DNA from 3 places in the Rhodovulum sp. BSW8 genome. Region 2 is predicted to be linked to each of the others. Evidence: riboswitches for the same ligand, from Rfam matches in the RefSeq annotation. Region 2 holds a riboswitch; each other region holds the start of a gene.

Evidence for each region. A riboswitch is a leader RNA that binds a small molecule or an ion and turns the genes downstream of it on or off. The one in region 2 is predicted to bind thiamine pyrophosphate.
Region 1: it holds a riboswitch for thiamine pyrophosphate, as region 2 does, so the genes downstream of both, thiC (phosphomethylpyrimidine synthase ThiC) here and thiB (thiamine ABC transporter substrate binding subunit) in region 2, are expected to answer to the same signal.
Region 3: it holds a riboswitch for thiamine pyrophosphate, as region 2 does, so the genes downstream of both, thiM (hydroxyethylthiazole kinase) here and thiB (thiamine ABC transporter substrate binding subunit) in region 2, are expected to answer to the same signal.

Annotation. Positions count from the first base shown of each region.
Region 1 covers NZ_QNVX01000007.1:102,652-108,697, forward strand. Annotated here, with positions in the region: gene DSD19_RS06400 (glycerophosphodiester phosphodiesterase family protein) at 16-1,077, opposite strand; gene DSD19_RS06405 (helix-turn-helix transcriptional regulator) at 1,395-1,745, opposite strand; gene arsB (ACR3 family arsenite efflux transporter) at 1,837-2,892, shown strand; gene DSD19_RS06415 (arsenate reductase family protein) at 2,889-3,326, shown strand; TPP riboswitch at 3,376-3,496, shown strand; gene thiC (phosphomethylpyrimidine synthase ThiC) at 3,616-5,367, shown strand; gene DSD19_RS06425 (aldo/keto reductase) at 5,434-6,046, opposite strand, start outside.
Region 2 covers NZ_QNVX01000032.1:39,755-45,800, reverse strand. Annotated here, with positions in the region: tRNA gene DSD19_RS14060 (tRNA-Val) at 231-306, shown strand; gene aroC (chorismate synthase) at 748-1,848, opposite strand; TPP riboswitch at 1,984-2,085, shown strand; gene thiB (thiamine ABC transporter substrate binding subunit) at 2,126-3,124, shown strand; gene DSD19_RS14045 (thiamine/thiamine pyrophosphate ABC transporter permease ThiP) at 3,100-4,671, shown strand; gene DSD19_RS14040 (ATP-binding cassette domain-containing protein) at 4,658-5,350, shown strand; gene DSD19_RS14035 (cytochrome c1) at 5,504-6,046, opposite strand, start outside.
Region 3 covers NZ_QNVX01000005.1:286,420-292,465, reverse strand. Annotated here, with positions in the region: gene DSD19_RS03635 (ATP-binding protein) at 1-1,603, opposite strand, end outside; gene DSD19_RS03630 (RsmB/NOP family class I SAM-dependent RNA methyltransferase) at 1,739-2,917, opposite strand; TPP riboswitch at 3,098-3,194, shown strand; gene thiM (hydroxyethylthiazole kinase) at 3,238-4,080, shown strand; gene thiE (thiamine phosphate synthase) at 4,077-4,691, shown strand; gene thiD (bifunctional hydroxymethylpyrimidine kinase/phosphomethylpyrimidine kinase) at 4,688-5,494, shown strand; gene DSD19_RS03610 (M1 family metallopeptidase) at 5,519-6,046, opposite strand, start outside.

The DNA.
Region 1 (6,046 bases), on a different contig from region 2:
TTCGCAAAGGGTCGCTCAGGCCGCGGCGCGGCGGCGGCGCAGCATCGCGAGCCCGCCCAGGCCCGCCAGCATGAGCGGCAGGGTCGCCGGAACCGGCACTTCCGCGGCCTCGTAGCGGTCCAGCACCTCGACGCCCCGCAGGCTGTAATCGGTGAAGAACCCGTCCATCCCGGCTTCGATCCAGGGCAGGAACATGTCCCAGGCGGCCTCGTCCGAGGTCGGACGGAAGGTCCAGCCATGGACGGTCAGGCCCAGCGCATGGGCGGCGGCGATGAAGTCGGCGCTGAGCGCGCCGCTGAGGCTCAGCCCCAGACCGTCGGCGAAGGTCGCGAGGTCTTCCAGCGAAGTGGTGGTGCCGGTGGTCGCGTCATAGACACCGAAGCCGTCGCCCAGCTGCCGAGCATAGCCCAGGGCCGCGATGGCGTTGTCCATGCCCATCTCGACCTGCAGATCGGCCAGCTGGCGCGCGCCCTCATGGCTGAAGGTCTGGATGAAGGTGTTCTGCACCGACCCGTCGAAGCCGTTGGCCTTCATTTCCTGAAGGATCTGCTGGTTCATCGCCAGGCTGTTGGGGGTCTTGGCCTCGGGATAGATCCCGATTTCCTTGCCGGTCGTGGCGTTGTAGGCGCTGACCAGATCCATGACTTCCTGGAAGGTCGGCACCTTGTAGGGGGCGGCCATCGAGGGGGTGAAGCCGTCATAGCTGGTCGAGGCGGTGGCGCCAGTGGGCTCGACGGTAAGGGTCTTGATCTCGGCCAGCGTGAAATCCGACACCCGGTAACCGCCGTTGCGGGGCGCGAACAGCGCCTCGATGTTGGTGGTGCGGTTCAGCGTCGAATCGTGCATCGCGACCAGCTCGCCATCTGCGGTCGTCTGCAGATCGGGCTCGATCACGTCGGCGCCCATCTGCAACGCCAGTTCGTAGCCGCCCAGCGTGTGCTCGGGCAGATAACCGCTGGCGCCGCGGTGGGCGATGATCAGCGGGGCTTCGCCGCTGAGCGTGTTGTAAAGGGTGGCGGCATGGGCGGGCGCCATCGAGATCAGGCCCAGGGCAATCGCCCCAAGAGTGCGTTTCATGAGAAAAATCCTGTCAGTCCCGTGGTGGAAGTATGGCCAAAAAAAGGCCATGCGACGGTCGATAGGCAGGACATGAGACGGTTCGATGACGTCTGCGCGACAGGCGCGTGAATGCCGGTGGCAAAGCCCGCCAGACGTTTCGAAAAGCCGGTGCAGCCTGTCGGCCGCCGGGCGGCGATGACAAAGGAAGAGGCAAGCCGCTGATTTTCCCAGCGAATCGCCGCCGCAACCTGGCGGAGATCGGGCCAATGGCCGCTCTTGTCACGGCTGTGATGGGACCAATCCGGCGGCTGGGGCGCCCCCGTTCAGGGGTCGCGTCACGCGTCCGAGGGAGTGGCCCGGGCGGGCAGGATCACGCCGCCGATGCCGGCACAGGCGGCCGGGTCGCCGCCGCAGCAGTCCTCCAGCAGAAAGCGCACGATGTCGTTCACTGCGGCGAGGTTCGCGGCATAGAGGATCTGGCGGTGGCGGCGTTCGGCGTTCAGCAGCCCGGCGCGCTTGAGGCTGGCCAGATGGCTCGACAGGGTCGAGGGCGGGGCGCCCAGGCGGCGGGCGATTTCCAGCGCGGGCAGGCCTCCGGGACCCTGCCTGACCAGCAGGCGAAAGACCGACAGGCGGGTCTCATGGGCAAGGGCAGCGAAGGCGTCCTTGGCGGTTATCTGATCCATATTTCGGTCCTACTCGAAATGACGATGCTTGACCAGACCCGGCCGCGCGGCTATGAAACGATAATTCGAGAATTTACGAAATGAGGCTGACATGACCGCCGCGCCCTCCTCCGCCGAGCCCGGACCCCTTGGCCGGTTCGAACGCTATCTGACGCTTTGGGTCGCTGCCGCCATCTGTGTCGGGCTGGTGCTGGGCCTGGTTGCGCCGGGGCTGGTGCAGGGCATCGCTGCGGCCGAGGTCGCCTCGATCAACCTCGTGGTGGCGGTGCTGATCTGGGCCATGGTCTATCCGATGATGGTTGGGGTCGATCTGGGCGCGGTGCGGGACGTGGCGCGGGCGCCCCGGGGGCTGTTCATCACGCTGACGATCAACTGGCTGGTCAAGCCCTTCACCATGGCGGCGCTGGCGGTGCTGTTCTTCGAGCATGTCTTCGCCCCCTGGATCGCCCCCGCAGATGCGGCGCAATACACTGCCGGGCTGATCCTGCTGGGGGCCGCGCCCTGCACGGCGATGGTCTTCGTCTGGTCGCAGCTGACCCGGGGCGATTCCACCTACACGCTGGTTCAGGTCTCGGTGAACGACCTGATCATGGTGGTGGCCTTCGCGCCCATCGTGGCCTTTCTGATGGGCGTGTCCGAGATCGCCGTGCCCTGGGAAACGCTGCTGCTGGCCACGCTGCTTTATGTCGTGATCCCGCTGGCCGCGGGGCTGCTGACCCGGCGCCTGCTGGGCAGCCCGGCCGCCATCGCGGGCTTTTCCGCCCGCGTCAAGCCGGTCTCGACGGTCGGGCTGATCGCGACCGTGGCGATCCTCTTCGGGATGCAAAGCGACCGCATCCTGACCCAGCCCGGCGCCATCGCGCTGATCGCGGTGCCGATCCTGATCCAGAGCTACGGGATCTTCGCGCTGGCCTACGGGGCGGCCTGGGCGCTGAAGGTGCCGCACCGGATCGCCGCGCCCTGCGCGATGATCGGCACCTCGAACTTCTTCGAACTGGCGGTCGCGGTGGCGATCAGCCTCTTCGGGCTCAATTCCGGGGCGGCGATGGCGACGGTCGTCGGCGTGCTGGTCGAGGTGCCGGTGATGCTGTCGCTGGTGGCCTTCGCGAACCGGACCCGGGCGCGCTTTGCCGGAGACCTCGCATGATCGTCATTCACCACAATCCCGACTGCGGCACCTCGCGCAATGTGCTCGGGATCATCCGCCGGTCGGGGACCGAGCCGGTTGTCATCGACTATCTGGCCGAGGGCTGGACCCGGCCGCAGCTGCTGGCGCTGTTCGCGGCCGCCGGTCTGACACCGCGCGCGGCGCTGCGCCGGACCAAATCGCCCGCGGCCGAGCTTGGGCTATTGGGTGAGGACGTGCCGGACGACGCCTTGCTGGACGCGATGATCGCGCATCCGGTTCTGGTCAACCGGCCCATCGTGGCCAGCCCCAGGGGCGTGCGGCTCTGCCGTCCGTCCGAGACGGTGCTCGATCTGCTCGACCGGTTGCCGCCCGGGCCGCTTTACAAGGAGGACGGGCAGATGATCCTGACGGCCTCGGGCGCGCGCGTGGCGCCGCCCGGCGACGCGGTCTGACCCTTCGGCGGCCCGGGTTTGACAGACTCGCCCGGCTTTGCGATACCTCGTCCCACGTCAGGGGAGTCCCGCTAAGGGGACTGAGAGGCTGACAGGGGGAAACCCCGGTGACGCGACCCTTCGAACCTGACCCAGTTGAGACTGGCGTAGGAAGACCGAGGGGCATGCCGCAAGATCCCGCCCCCCGGGCCGCAAGGCCCCCCGGACCGTCAAGGTCGTTCGGGCCAACGGCCCCGCTTTCTGCCTCATCATCCGTCTGGGTCTCGTCAGGTCAACTGAGGAGACGAAGATGAACAGACCCGACACCGTTCCGCAGATCACGCTGGGGCCGCTGCCCGCCTCGGAAAAGCTTTACCTGTGCGGCGAGATCCACCCGATCCGGGTGCCGCTGCGCCGGATCGCGACCGGCGAGGGGGCGGTGACGGTCTATGACAGCTCGGGCCCCTATACCGACCCCGGGGCGCGGATCGACATCGCCGCAGGGCTTGCGCCGGTGCGGATCCCCTTCGCGCGCGACCGCGGTGAGGCCGAGACCTATCCGGCCCGCGACGTGACCGCCGCCGACAATGGCTTTGCCGAAGGCGCGCGGCTCGTGCCGGCCTTTCCGCGGCGGCCCGAGCCGCTTCGGGCGACGGCTGGGCGGGCGATCACCCAGCTGGCCTATGCAAGGGCCGGGATCGTCACCCCCGAGATGGAATTCGCCGCGATCCGCGAGAACGAGGGCCGCAGCGCGGCCCAGCCCCGCGACGGCGAGCCCTTCGGCGCCGAGATCCCCGATCTGGTGACGCCCGAATTCGTCCGCGCCGAGATCGCTGCGGGCCGGGCGATCATCCCGGCCAATATCAACCATCCCGAACTTGAACCCATGGTGATCGGCCGCGCCTTCAAGGTGAAGGTCAATGCCAATATCGGCAATTCGGCCATCACCTCCTCGATGGAGAAAGAGGTCGAGAAGATGGTCTGGGCGATCCGCTGGGGCGCCAATACGGTGATGGACCTCTCGACCGGCCGCAACATCCACAACATCCGCGACTGGATCCTCCGGAACGCGCCCGTGCCCATCGGCACCGTGCCGCTTTACCAGGCGCTGGAGAAGGTCGGCGGCGTGGCCGAGGATCTCAGCTGGGAGGTCTACCGCGACACGCTGATCGAGCAGGCCGAGCAGGGGGTCGATTACTTCACCATCCATGCCGGGCTGAGACGCGGGATGATCGGGCTGACGGCCCGGCGCGTGACCGGCATCGTCAGCCGGGGCGGCTCGATCATGGCCAAGTGGTGCCTGCATCACGGCCGCGAGTCCTTCCTCTACGAGCGTTTCGAGGAGATCTGCGACATCTGCCGCGCCTATGACGTCTCGTTCAGTCTGGGCGACGGGCTCAGGCCAGGCTCGATCGCCGATGCCAATGACGAGGCGCAATTCGCCGAGCTGCGGACCTTGGGCGAGCTGGCGCAGGTCGCCTGGGCCAGGGACTGTCAGGTGATGATCGAGGGGCCGGGCCATGTGCCGATGCACAAGATCAAGGCCAATATGGACGAGCAGCTGAAGCATTGCCACGAGGCGCCGTTCTACACGCTCGGGCCGCTCACGACCGACATCGCGCCGGGCTATGACCATATCACCTCGGCCATCGGCGCCGCGATGATCGGTTGGTTCGGCACCGCGATGCTGTGCTACGTCACGCCCAAGGAGCATCTGGGCCTGCCCGACCGCGACGACGTCAAGACCGGGGTCGTGACCTACAAGCTGGCCGCCCATGCCGCCGATCTGGCCAAGGGGCATCCGGGCGCGCAGGCGCGGGACGATGCGCTCAGCCGGGCGCGCTTTGCCTTCCGCTGGGAGGATCAGTTCAATCTGGGGCTCGACCCGGACACGGCGCGCGCCTTCCATGACGAGACCATGCCCAAGGCCGCCCACAAGGAGGCGCAGTTCTGTTCGATGTGCGGACCGAAATTCTGTTCGATGAAGATCAGCCAGGACATCCGCGACGCGGCCGAAGCCGAGGCCGGAACCTGCCCCAACGGGCTGACCCCTGCCGAATAGCGCCGGCGGACGTATCGAAGACGGGGGCCGGACCATGCCGGCCCCCGCCTGCTGCCCCTTGGGGGCCTAGCTCTGGCTGCGGTATTCGCCCTGCCGTTCCAGCATCCAGCCGGGATATTCGGCCGGAAGGCGGGTCACCGCATCGAGGCGGGCCAGCTCGTCGGCGCTCAGCTCGACCTTGGTCGCGCCGATATTGTCGGTCAGCTGGTCCGCGCGCTTGGCGCCGATGATGACCGAGGTCACCACCTCCTGATGCAGAAGCCAGGCCAGCGCGATCTGCGCCACGCTGCACCCGCGCGCCTCGGCCATGCCGCGCATCGCCTCGATGGCGTCATGGGCGCGGTCCTTGTCGATGGGCGGGAAGTCGAAGCTGGCGCGCCGCCCGTCCGCGGCCTTGCCCTCGCGGTCGTACTTGCCCGACAGGAACCCGCCCGCCAGCGGGCTCCAGACCATCAGCCCGATGCCGGTTTCCTTCAGCATCGGCACGATCTCGCGTTCCAGATCGCGCCCGGCCAGGGTGTAATAGGCCTGAAGCGACAGGATCGGGGCCAGCCGCCGCGCCTCGGCGATGCCGACCGCGCGGACGATCTGCCAGGCGGCCCAGTTCGACAGGCCCAGATAGCGCACATGACCCTGCCGCACGAGCGTATCGAGCGCCTCCAGCGTCTCGACGATGGGC
Region 2 (6,046 bases):
ATCCTGTTTTATTTATGAAATTATGGGGCTGCCCCCCACCGCCCGTACCAGTCAGGATCGGCCGCCAAGCCCCCCGAACGCGGGCACCGCCCGGGAAACCGCCCCAGCCGTGGACCACGCCCGGGCTTGCGCCATCGCGCATCACCGGCTAGACCGCGCGGCGCACCCTGTGGTGGACCGACGCCATGACGGACCATGCACATGATGCGCCAGGGCATCTTCCGCCCGGAGGGCCGATAGCTCAGGGGTAGAGCGGATGGTTTACACCCATCGACAGCGGGGGTTCAATTCCCTCTCGGCCCACCACCTGAAACCTAATCATATGAATTTAAAAATTAAGTCCGGAAATTGCTCCGCGACGGATCAATCGTGGGGCGCCTTGCGGATTTCCGGCGGCGTTTCCAGCGAGAGAATGCCGCCCCATCTCCGATAGCCCCACCCCCCCTTTGCAGCGGAGCGTGCCCCGTGCCGAACCTGACCGTCGGTGGCGGCCGCAGGCCGGACCTGGGACCCGCAAATGACAAAGATACGAAAGACGGACGTGGCGACATGCTTGCGCGACGCCTCTCCCCCATCGGCCCTCCGGCTGCAGAGCTCGCACCGGACGGCCTTCGAAACCGCCAGGCTGTCCTGCGATCACCGACAAATCGCTTTCAGAGCATGTCGCAGCCGCCATCGGCGAGGGGCGAACGCGGTTCTCGCAACACGGTCGGCCTGCCCGACCTGCGGCGAACCGCCTCCGACGCGCTAGCCGATCCGGCCCCGATTGCCGCCCACCTGACCGCGATGCAGCAGCAGATGGTCCAAGAGAACGCAGGCCGCCATCGCCTCGCCGACCGGCACCGCGCGGATGCCGACGCAGGGGTCGTGGCGTCCCCGGGTGACGATCTCGGTCTCTTCGCCCGCAACCGTCACCGTGCGCCGGGGCGTCAGGATCGACGAGGTCGGCTTGACGGCGAAGCGCACCACCACATCCTGCCCGGTCGAGATCCCGCCGAGGATGCCACCGGCATGGTTCGAGGCATAGACCGGTCCGTCGGGCCCCATGGTCATCTCGTCGGCATTCTCGACCCCGGTCAGGGCCGCGGCCGCCATGCCCTCGCCGATCTCGACCGCCTTCACGGCATTGATGCTCATCATCGCGGCCGCCAGATCGGTGTCGAGCTTGCCATAGATCGGCGCGCCTAGGCCCGCGGGCACACCCGAGGCCGCGATCTCGACCACCGCGCCGACCGAATTGCCGGCCTTGCGGAGCCCGTCAAGGTAGCTTTCCCAGTCCGACGCCGCCTGCGCATCCGGCGCCCAGAACGGGTTGCGCTCGATCTGATCGGCATCGAAACGCGCGCGGTCGATGGCATGGGGACCGATCTGCACCATGTAGCCGGTGATCTTCAGGCCCGGCGCAAGCGAAGCCAGCGCGGCCCGCGCCACGCCGCCCGCCGCCACCCGCGCCGCGGTCTCGCGCGCCGAGGACCGGCCGCCGCCGCGATAATCGCGGATGCCGTATTTCTGCCAGTAGGTGATATCGGCATGGCCGGGCCGGAACTTCTGCGCGATGTCGCCGTAATCCTTCGACCGCTGGTCGGTGTTGCGGATCATCAGCTGCACCGGCGTGCCCGTGGTCTGCCCCTCGAAGACGCCTGACAGGATCTCGACCGCATCGGGTTCCTGCCGCTGGGTGGTGAACCGGCTTTGCCCGGGCTTCCGGCGGTCGAGCCAGTGCTGCAGCATCGCCTCGTCGACCGCGATGCCGGGCGGGCAGCCATCGACCGTGGCGCCAAGCGCGGGCCCGTGGCTTTCGCCCCAGGTGGTGACGCGGAACAGATGGCCGAAGGTGTTCAGGCTCATTCTTGGCTCATGGGGACGATCTCCTTTGGCTTATGGGCATAGCCGCCGGGCGCCCGCCTCTCAAGGGGTTTGCCCAGGGCGCGCGGGACAGGACCTGAGTTTGGCTTGCGGACCGCGCGGCGGGGCGCTAGCGTGACCCTCACCTCGGGGTGCCCCATGGGGCTGAGATGCGCGACCCGCGAACCCGTTGAACCTGAACCGGTTAGAACCGGCGGAGGGAAGGCCCATGGACAGATTTCCACCCTTGCCCGTCCGCCCCCATCTTTGGAGGAGGACCATGCGTTTCACAGTATTTGCCGCTGCGCTGGCCGCGTCCGCCCTGCCCGCAGCGGCGGACGAGCGGCCCGAGCTGACCGTCTACACCTATGAAAGCTTCGTGACCGAATGGGGTCCCGGTCCGATCGTCGAAGCCGCCTTCGAAGCCCAATGCGGCTGCGATCTGACCTTCGTGCCTGCGGGCGATGGCGCGGCGCTGCTGGCGCGGCTGCGGCTGGAAGGCGACCGGACCGACGCGGATGTCGTGCTGGGGCTCGATACCAACCTCACCGCCGCCGCGGCCGAGACCGGGCTGTTCGCGCCGCATGGCCGCGACGACGCCGTGCTAGACCTGCCGGTCGGCTGGGAGGACCCGCTGTTCCTGCCCTATGACTGGGGCTATTTCGCCTTCGTCTACGACAAGACCCGCCTGCCCGAGCCGCCCGCCAGTTTCGAGGACCTGATCGCCGCGCCCGAGGATCTGAAGATCGTGATCCAGGACCCGCGCAGCTCGACCCCCGGTCTGGGGCTGCTGCTGTGGGTCAAGGCCGCCTATGGCGACCGCGCGCCCGAGATCTGGGAGGGGCTTGCGCCGCATATCCTGACCGTGACCAAGGGCTGGACCGAATCCTACGGCATGTTCATCGACGGCGAGGCCGACATGGTGCTGTCCTACACCACCTCGCCCGCCTATCACCTGATCGCCGAAGAGGACTATACCAAGGCCGCCGCCCGTTTCGACGAGGGCCATTACCTGCAGATCGAGGTGGCGGGCATCGTGGCCTCGTCCGACCAGCCGGAACTGGCACGGCAATTCCTCGACTTCATGCTGACAGAACCCTTCCAGGCGGCGATCCCCACGACCAACTGGATGTATCCGGCGGTCACTCCCGAAGCCGGGCTGCCCGCGGGCTACCAGACGCTGATCCGGCCCGAAACCGCGCTGATCTTCCCGGCGGACGAGGCAGCCGAGGTGCGGGACGAGGCGCTGGCCGAATGGCGCGACGCGCTCAGCCGCTAGGCATCGCGACCGGGCTGGGGCTGGGCGCCGCCGCAGTGACGCTGGCGCTCGCGCTTGGCACCATCGCGGCCGTCGCCTGGCGGGCGGAAGGGGCCGCCCGGCTGGGCGCTGCCGATCTGGCGGCGGTGCGCTTCACGCTTTTGCAGGCGCTGGCCTCGGCCGCGCTCAGCACCCTGCTGGCGGTGCCCGTGGCCCGGGCGCTGGCCCGGCGCCGCTTTCCCGGCAGGGGGCTTCTGATCACCCTTCTCGGCGCACCTTTCATCCTGCCCGTGATCGTCGCGGCGATGGGCCTTCTGGCCGTGTTCGGCCGCAACGGCCTTCTGTCGGCCGCCCTTGCGCCTCTTGGGCTTGGCCCCATCGACATCTACGGGCCGGGCGGCGTAGTGCTGGCCCATGTCTTCTTCAACCTGCCGCTCGCCACACGGCTGGTGCTTCAGGGCTGGCTGGCCATTCCGGCCGAACGCTTCCGGCTTGCGGCCGCGCTCGGCTTCGGCCCGGCCGCGCACTTCGCCCATATCGAACGCCCGATGCTGCGCGAGGTGTTGCCCGGCACCTTCCTTGTCGTGTTCCTGATCTGTCTGACCAGCTTCGCAGTCGCCCTGACGCTGGGCGGCGGGCCGCGCGCGACGACGGTCGAGCTGGCGATCTATCAGGCCTTCCGCTTCGATTTCGACCTCGGCCGCGCCGCCTGGCTGGCGCTGATCCAGGTCGGGGTCTCGGTCGCGGCCGCGCTGGCGGCCTTCGCCATCGCCGTGCCGGGCGCCTTCGGCCCGGGGCTCGGCCGCCCGATCCCGCAGTTTGGCACAAACGGGCGCTGGCTCCGGCTGCAGGACGGGGCCAGCCTGACGCTGGCAACGCTGTTCCTGATCCTGCCGCTTGTCATGGTGGCCTTCCGCGGCCTGCCGGGATGGGCCAGCCTGCCCGCCTCGGTCTATTCCGCCGCGCTGCGCTCGCTTGCCGTGGCGCTTGGCTCGGCCGCGCTGACACTGGCGCTGGCCCTGCCGATGGCCATCGCCATCGACCGGCTCAAGGGCCTTCGCGGCCGGGCGGTGCAGGCCGCGGGCACGCTCACCATCGCCGCTTCGCCGCTGGTGATGGGCACCGGGCTTTTCATCCTGCTTTACCCGCTGGCCGATCCGCGAATTCTTGCCCTGCCGGTCACCGCGACCGTCAATGCCGCGATGAGCCTGCCTTTCGCGCTGCGCGCCCTGGTGCCCGCCGTGGCCGAGGCCGAGCGCAACCATGGCCGCCTTGCCGACAGCCTCGGCATGGCCGGGCGCGCGCGGCTCAAGCTGATGCTGCTGCCGCGCCTCAGGCGACCCATCGGGTTCACGCTGGGGCTGTCGGCCGCGCTCTCGATGGGCGATCTGGGCGTGATCGCGCTGTTTTCCGACCCGGGCCATGCCACCCTGCCGCTGCAGCTTTACGGGCTGATGGCGGCCTACCGGATGGACAGCGCGGCCGCCGCCGCCCTGTTGCTGCTGGCCCTCAGCCTTGGGCTTTTCTGGATCTTCGACCGCGGAGGACGCGCCCATGCTGAGCCTTGAACGCCTTGCGATCCTTCAAGGCGGGTTCTCTCTCACCGCGGACCTGACGGTCGCGCCGGGGCAGATCGTGGCGCTGCTGGGCCCCTCAGGCGCGGGCAAGTCGACCATCCTCGACACCATCGCGGGCTTTCTTGCACCCGACCGGGGCCGGGTGCTCTGGATGGACACCGATCTTGGCCCGCTCGCGCCAGGCGACAGGCCGCTCTCGGTGCTCTTTCAGGACAACAACCTCTTTCCTCACCTGACCGCCGCCCAGAATGTCGGGCTCGGCCTTCGCCCCGGCCTTCGGCTCGACCGGGACCAGACCCGCGCGGTCGAAACCGCGCTCGCCCGGGTCGGGCTGGCCGGACTCGGCCCCCGGAAACCGGCGGCGCTGTCGGGCGGCCAGCGCGGCCGGGTGGCGCTGGCCCGGATGCTGTTGCGCAACCGGCCGCTGATGCTGCTGGACGAGCCCTTCGCGGCGCTCGGCCCCGCGCTCAAGGCCGGGATGCTCGATCTCGTGGCCGAACTGGCGCGCGAGACCGGCGCCACCGTCCTGTTCGTCACCCACGACCCGGCCGATGCCCGCGCCATCGCCGATCAGACGATCCTGGTCGCGGAAGGTCGCGCCCATGCGCCCCGGGCGACGGCCAAGCTTCTGGCCGACCCGCCGCCCGCGCTGCGCGCCTATCTGGGCTGATCGCGCCTTTCGCTTCTTCTTGGCGAAAATACCCATGACACGCCCGGTCCGGGGCACGGTCGGCGGCCCAATGCGCAAACCGTTGCGCAAACCGGAGTACAAACGAAAAACGCGCCCCGAAGGGCGCGTTTCCGTCAACCGGAGGTCCGGCGATCAGACGTTCTTCTTGGGCTTGTAGGGGGCCCAGAGACGCTTGTTCGTCAGATAGAGCAGCACGGTCAGCACGCCGAGGAACAGGACCGAGATCACGCCCGCCTCCTTGCGCGCCATCAGTTTCGGTTCGGCCGTCCACATCAGGAAGGCCGCAACGTCCTTGGCCTCCTGTTCCATGGTCGCCTCGGTCCCGTCGGCATATTCCACATCATCACCGAACAGCTGGGGCGGCATCGCGCTCCAGCCGGTCGAGAAGACCGAGTTCTCGTAATAAAGCGTCCCCGCCTCTTCCTTGGTCTCGTCGCTGAAGGCGAGCAGGTAGGAGGTGATGTATTCGGGTCCGCCCATGCCGTTGAAGAACTGCGACAGGCCGGTGCCAAGCGGACCGTGGAAGCCCGCCCGGGCCTTCGCCATCAGGCTCAGGTCCGGGGCGCCCGGATAGGTCGCCTCGGGGAAGTGATCCGTCGGCTTGCCGTCGCGGTAATCCTCGAGCTCGGGATCGAAGATGCTGTAGCTCGCCGCATAGGCGCGCATCGCATCGTC
Region 3 (6,046 bases), on a different contig from region 2:
GCACCACGGCGCGGTCGCGCTGCAACTCGGTGCTCAGCTGCACCGCCTCGGTTTCCAGCCGGATCTCGCCGCCCTCGGGCATCGCGTCGCGGGCATTGACCACGAGGTTCATCACCACCTGTTCCAGCTGGCGCTTGTCGGCGCGGATCGGCGGCAGCGCCTCGGCATGGCGCATCCTCAGGCGCACCTTCTCGCCCACCAGCCGGTCCAGCAGATGGGCCAGTTCGCCCATCGTGTCGCGCAGGTCCATCACCTCGGGGCTGAGCGTCTGCTTGCGCGAGAAGGCCAGAAGCTGGCCCACGAGGCTCGCCGCGCGGTTGGCGTTCTGGTGGATCTGCACCAGATCGCCGTAATCGGGATCGCCCGCGTCATGGCGCAGCATCAGCAGGTCGCAATGTCCCGAAATCGCGGTCAGCAGGTTGTTGAAGTCATGCGCCACCCCGCCCGCCAGCTGGCCGATCGCCTGCATCTTCTGACTTTGGGTGAATTGCGCCTCCAGCGTCTTCATCTCGGTCACGTCATGCAGCACCGCGACCAGACCGCCGCCGCCCATCCGCGCCAGCGCCACCTGCACGAAAAGCTCGCGGTCATCGCGGGCCACACGCAGCACTTCGGCGGTGTTGGGGGCGCGACCCTGGGCGGCATCGGCCAGCCAGTCGCCGACCGACCGTCCCAGCCCTTCGAGTCGGTCGCAGAGGTTCAACGCCTCGCCGGCATAGGCGCCCAGCAGCTTGTTCGCCCGGGCATTCGACAGCCGCACCGTGCCGTCGATGTCGAGCTGCAGGAGAGCGACCGGCAGCGCGTCCAGGAACCCTTCGGGCGCCTCCGCGGCCCGCGCCCCGGCCGCCTCGGGCAGGATATAGAATTCGCGCCCGCCATCGGCCATGCGCAGCTGCACCAGGCGGCGGCGGCTCGGCCCCTCGGGGGTTTCGACCATCACCTCTTCGGTCTCGTCCGATGCGCCGCCCAGCAAGGCCGCCACGCTGTCGGGACTTTGCCCGATCAGCGCGCGGGCCGCGGCGTTGATGACCGCGAGACGCCCGACCGGATCGAGCCGGACCATCGGCAGCGCGATTTCCGGCCCGTCGGCGGCACAGGACTCGAGCCGCCAGAGAAACAGCCCCGACCCGGCGCGTTCGACGGCGATCCGAAGCGGCCCGGAGGCCAACGTACGTTGGGCCGAGGCCGGAAGGCCCCGGGCGGCGGCCGAGATCAGGTCGGCGACGGCGTGACCCGGATCGGCAAAGAACGCCTGCAGGGCGTCCGCGACCGGCTGGCCGCGCACCGCCGCGACACGGCGCAGCGCCTCGGGGCTTGCGATCAGCACGCAACCTTCGGAATCGGTGACCAGTGTCGCGCCCGGCGCACTGGCGCAGAGCCGCCGCAACCGGTCCGAGGGGATGTCCGACACCGGCCGCCCGAAGAGGCGCAGCAGCACGGCCAGGCAGGCCAGCGTGCTGCCCGCCGTCAGCAAGGGCGCGAAAAGCCCGGGCCAGGGCGATGTCCAGGCCGCCGCAACCAGCAGAACCCCAAGCGCCAAAGCGACCCAGGCGCGGTCGGCATGGGCCGCCGCGGATCGCCGGACAGTCACCAGAACGGGCACGAAACGCAACAATGAGGCCTCCCGGAAAGAGCGTCTTGCCCACTCTTTCTCCACAGCTATTAATCGAAGGTTAATGCGACCCGCCCGAGATGACCCGGCGGCACGGGATCGCCGGATAACGCAGCGTAACCCTTGTCAGCCATCGCCCCGCCGCAGCACCGCCGCATAGAATCCGTCGCCGCCATCAAGCGGGGTCAGGCGCCGCTCGGCGACCTCGGTCCAGCCCGGCGTATTGGCAAGAAACCGCGCGACCTGCGCGTCGTTCTCGGCCGACAGGAGCGAGCAGGTGGCATAACCAAGATGCCCGCCCGGCGCGACCAGTGCTGCGGCCCGGTCGAGAATGCCCGCCTGCAGCGCGGTCAGCCGGGCCAGATCGTCGGGGGTCGTGCGCCATTTGGCCTCGGGGCTTCGCCGCCAGGCGCCACTGCCCGAACAGGGCACGTCGCAGAGCACCAGGTCGAAGGGCGCTGCCTCGTCGAGATCCGCGCCGTCAAGGCAGGTCACCGCGATTCCCGCCCGGGCGGCCCGGTCGGGCAGATCGCGCATCCTTTGCGGGGCCGCGTCATGGGCGTAATGCCGGGCCGTCCCGCGCGCGGCCATGGCCAGCGTCTTGCCGCCGCCGCCCGCGCAAAGGTCGAGCACCCGCGCGCCAGCATCCAGCGGCATCAGATCGGCCACCGCCTGCGAAGCCGCATCCTGCAGTTCGACCACGCCGTCGGCAAAGGCGCGCGACTGCTGGACGCGCCGCGCCCCGGCCGTCACCTCAAGCGCGGTGGGCGAAAGCGCATGCGGCCGGGTCTCGATCCCCTCCCCCGCCAACTGAGCCGCCGCCTCGTCCCGGCCGCTGCGGCGCAGATTGACCCGCAGGAAGACCGGCGCGCGGTGCCGCAGCAGGTCCATCACCGGGCGGAAGGCCGGGCCGAGGCTGTCGCGAAGCATCTCTTCCAGCGCCTCGGGACAGTCGCAGGCGACCGCCTCGGGCAGATCCGCCAGGCCGGGCATGGGCGCGCGTTCGGCCTCGGACAGCGGCGCCGGGGCGTGGCCCTCGCCGGTGAAGACCGTCCCGGGGTCCGTGCCCTCGGCGCGCAGGGCGCCCAGCATCATGCCGCGCCCCGTCGCCGCGCCGCCCAGCGCGGCGAAGGATCGGGCGCAGCGGATCGCATCGAAGACATGGTCGCGGATCGCGGCCCGGTCCTTCGAGCCGGCAAAGCGGTTCTGCCGCGCCCAGGTGGTCAGCAGCTTCTCGGCCGGAGCGCCCTCGCGCCAGGCATCGAGCAGCTCGGCCGCCGCCGCGATCCGCGCCGCGGGCGTCACGCGCGGCCCAGCCCGGCCCGTTCGCGGCCCGCCGCAACATCATGCTCTGTCATCGCCCGCCATCCCTTCATCCGATCCGCCCCCGTGGGGGGTGCCCGTCTTCTGGCAGCCGCGTCCCCCGCGTGCAAGCGCGGCCCTCACCCGGGGCCTTTTCATCCGCGCCCGGACGTGGTTTGGTGGATCCCGTGACAGGGGCGTCCGGATCTGCCCGGGCTGAGAAGCACCCTTAGAACCTGAACCAGATCATGCTGGCGGAGGAAGTCGCGTGCCGGGCCCGAAAGCGGGCCGATGCGGCCGTCCGATGCCAGGGGAGGACAGCCATGCCCAGCGCGACAGAGACCCCGACCGGCGCCCCGAGCCAAACCGCAAGCCCCACGCCCGGCGCCCATCTTGCCGCGATGCGCGACCGCGCGCCTCTGGTGCAATGCATCACCAATTTCGTCGCCATGAACACCGCCGCGAATGTGCTGCTGGCGGCGGGTGCCTCGCCCGCGATGTTGCACGCGGCCGAGGAAACCCGTGAATTCACGCCGCTGGCGCAGGCGCTCTCGATCAATATCGGCACCCCCTCGCCGCATTGGGCCGCCGGCATGAAGGCCGCGGCCGGGGCGGCGCGGGCGGCGGGGCTGCCCTGGGTGCTCGACCCGGTGGCGGTTGGCGCAACCTCGTACCGTCAGGCGCTTTGCGGCGATCTTCTCGCGCTGGAGCCCGCAGTCATCCGGGGCAATGCGTCCGAAATCCTTGCGCTGGCCGGGGCCGCCACGCGCGGCAAGGGCGCGGACAGCGCCGACCCGGTCGAGGCGGCCGAGGCGGCGGCGCGGGCCCTCGCCCAGCGCAGCTGGGCGGTGGTCGCGGTCACCGGGCCGGTCGATTACGTGACCGACGGCACCCGCGCCTGGCGCGTTTCCAATGGCGACCCGATGATGCCGAAGGTCACCGCGCTGGGCTGTTCGCTGACCGCGCTGGTCGCGGCCTTCGTGGCGGTCGAGGGCGCCGATCGCGCCGAGGCGACGGTCGCGGCGCTGGCCTGTTTCGGGCTGGCAGGCGAAATCGCGGCCAGGGGTGCATCCGGTCCCGGCAGCTTTGCGGTCGCGCTGCTCGACGCGCTGCACGCCATGACGCCCGAGGCGCTGGACCTCGGCGCACGGGTCGAGCCCTCATGAACCGCAAGACGCTCGCCGTCTATTTCGTCACCCCCGACGGCGCCACGCCGGATCTGGTGATGGCGGCGGTCCGGGGCGGCGCCAGCATGGTGCAGTTGCGCGACAAGCAGGCCAGCGACAGCGATCTGATCGCGCTCGCCCGGCAGCTGAAACCGGATCTGACCCGGCGCGGCGTGCCGCTGATCGTCAACGACCGGCTGGCGGTCGTGCTGGCCTCAGGGGCCGACGGGCTCCATGTGGGGCAGTCCGACGGCGCCCCAAGCGCGCTGCGCAAGGCCCTGGGACCGGGGCGGCTGCTTGGCCTGTCGGTCGAGACCCTGGCTCAGCTCGACGCCATCCCCCCGGATGCGGTCGATTACCTGGGCGTCGGCCCGGTCCATGCGACCGCGACCAAGCCCGATCACGCGGCCCCGCTGGGCGTCGAGGGGCTCGGGCGGATCGTGACCAGGACCACCCTGCCCTGCGTCGCGATCGGCGGGCTCGGGGTCGCGGACGCGGCCGGTGTCAAGGCGGCGGGCGCCGATGGCATGGCCGTGGTGTCGGCGATTTCCGCCGCGCCCGATCCGGCGGCGGCGGCACGCGCCCTGGCCGAAGCCTGGAGAAGCGCATGATCCCCAATATCCTGTCGATTGCCGGGTCCGACCCCTCGGGCGGGGCCGGGATTCAGGCCGATCTGAAGGCCATCGGCGCCAATGGCGGCTATGGCATGGCCGCGATCACGGCCCTGACCGTCCAGAACACCCAGGGGGTGCGCGGGGCAGAGCTGGTGGCGCCCGCCCTGGTCGCCGACCAGATCCGCGCGATCCGCGAGGATATCCGCATCGACGCGGTCAAGATCGGCATGCTGGGCTCGGCCGCCATCGTCGAGGCGGTGGCCGGGGCGCTGGCCGGGCTCGACGCGCCGGTGGTGCTGGACCCGGTGATGGTGGCCAAGGGCGGCGACCGGCTGCTGGCCGAAGAGGCCGTGGCCGCGCTTTCGGCCTATCTGATGCCGATGGCCGCCGCGATCACGCCGAACCTGCCCGAGGCGGCCGACCTTCTGGGCCGTCCCGAGGCGCAAGACCGCTTTGGGATGGAGGCCCAGGCCGAGGCGCTTCTGGCGCTGGGGCCGCGCGCCGTTCTGTTGAAGGGCGGCCATCTGTCCGGCTCGGACAGCCCCGATCTGCTGCTGGACCCGACCGGGCGGGTCTGGTTCGAGGGGCCGAGGATCGACAGCCCCAACACCCATGGCACCGGCTGCACCCTCTCGTCGGCGCTGGCGACCTGGCTTGCCCGGACGGGCGAGATGCGCCCTGCGGCCGAAGCGGCGCGCGCCTATACCCGCGCCGCTATTATGGGCGCGGCGGCGCTGTCGGTCGGGCACGGTCATGGGCCGACCGACCATTTCTTTGCGCTGAGGAACCTCCCGGTCTGACGGACCCCCTTGGGGCGGGGCCGGTCAGTCGAAGCGGCGGCTCAGCGGCGTGGCGCCGGTCGGCCAGTCGCCCGCCACCACAGCGGCCCCGCCCGCAAAGGCCGCATAGCTTTGGCCTGCCTGATAGCGGAGCGCGCCCAGCTCGGAGGCCAGATCCTCGATCCGGTCGGCCGAAAGAAACCCGATGAGCCGCCCGCCCGGGTCGCGCTCGACCCAGGCGCGCGCACGGCCGGCATCCATGCTCCAGGGCGCGGGCGCGGACAGATGCGCCATCCGCCAGGCCGCCACCTCGGCCCCCGAGCCGACCACGATCAGCGCGGGCGCGGTCTCGGCCGCCGCCGCATCGACCAGCCGCGCCGGGCGCCGCAAGAGCCGCGCGCCCAACGCCTCGGCCGCTGCCGTCTCGCCGCCAAGCGCCAGCAGTACCGGTTCGGGTCCGGCGAAGAGATCGCCCAGCATCGGCGGCACCTCGCCCGGGGCCAGCGCGCGGGCCAGATCGAAATCGGGATCGACCGAAACCGCCCGCGCCGGAGCCCGAAGCCGCAGCGTGGC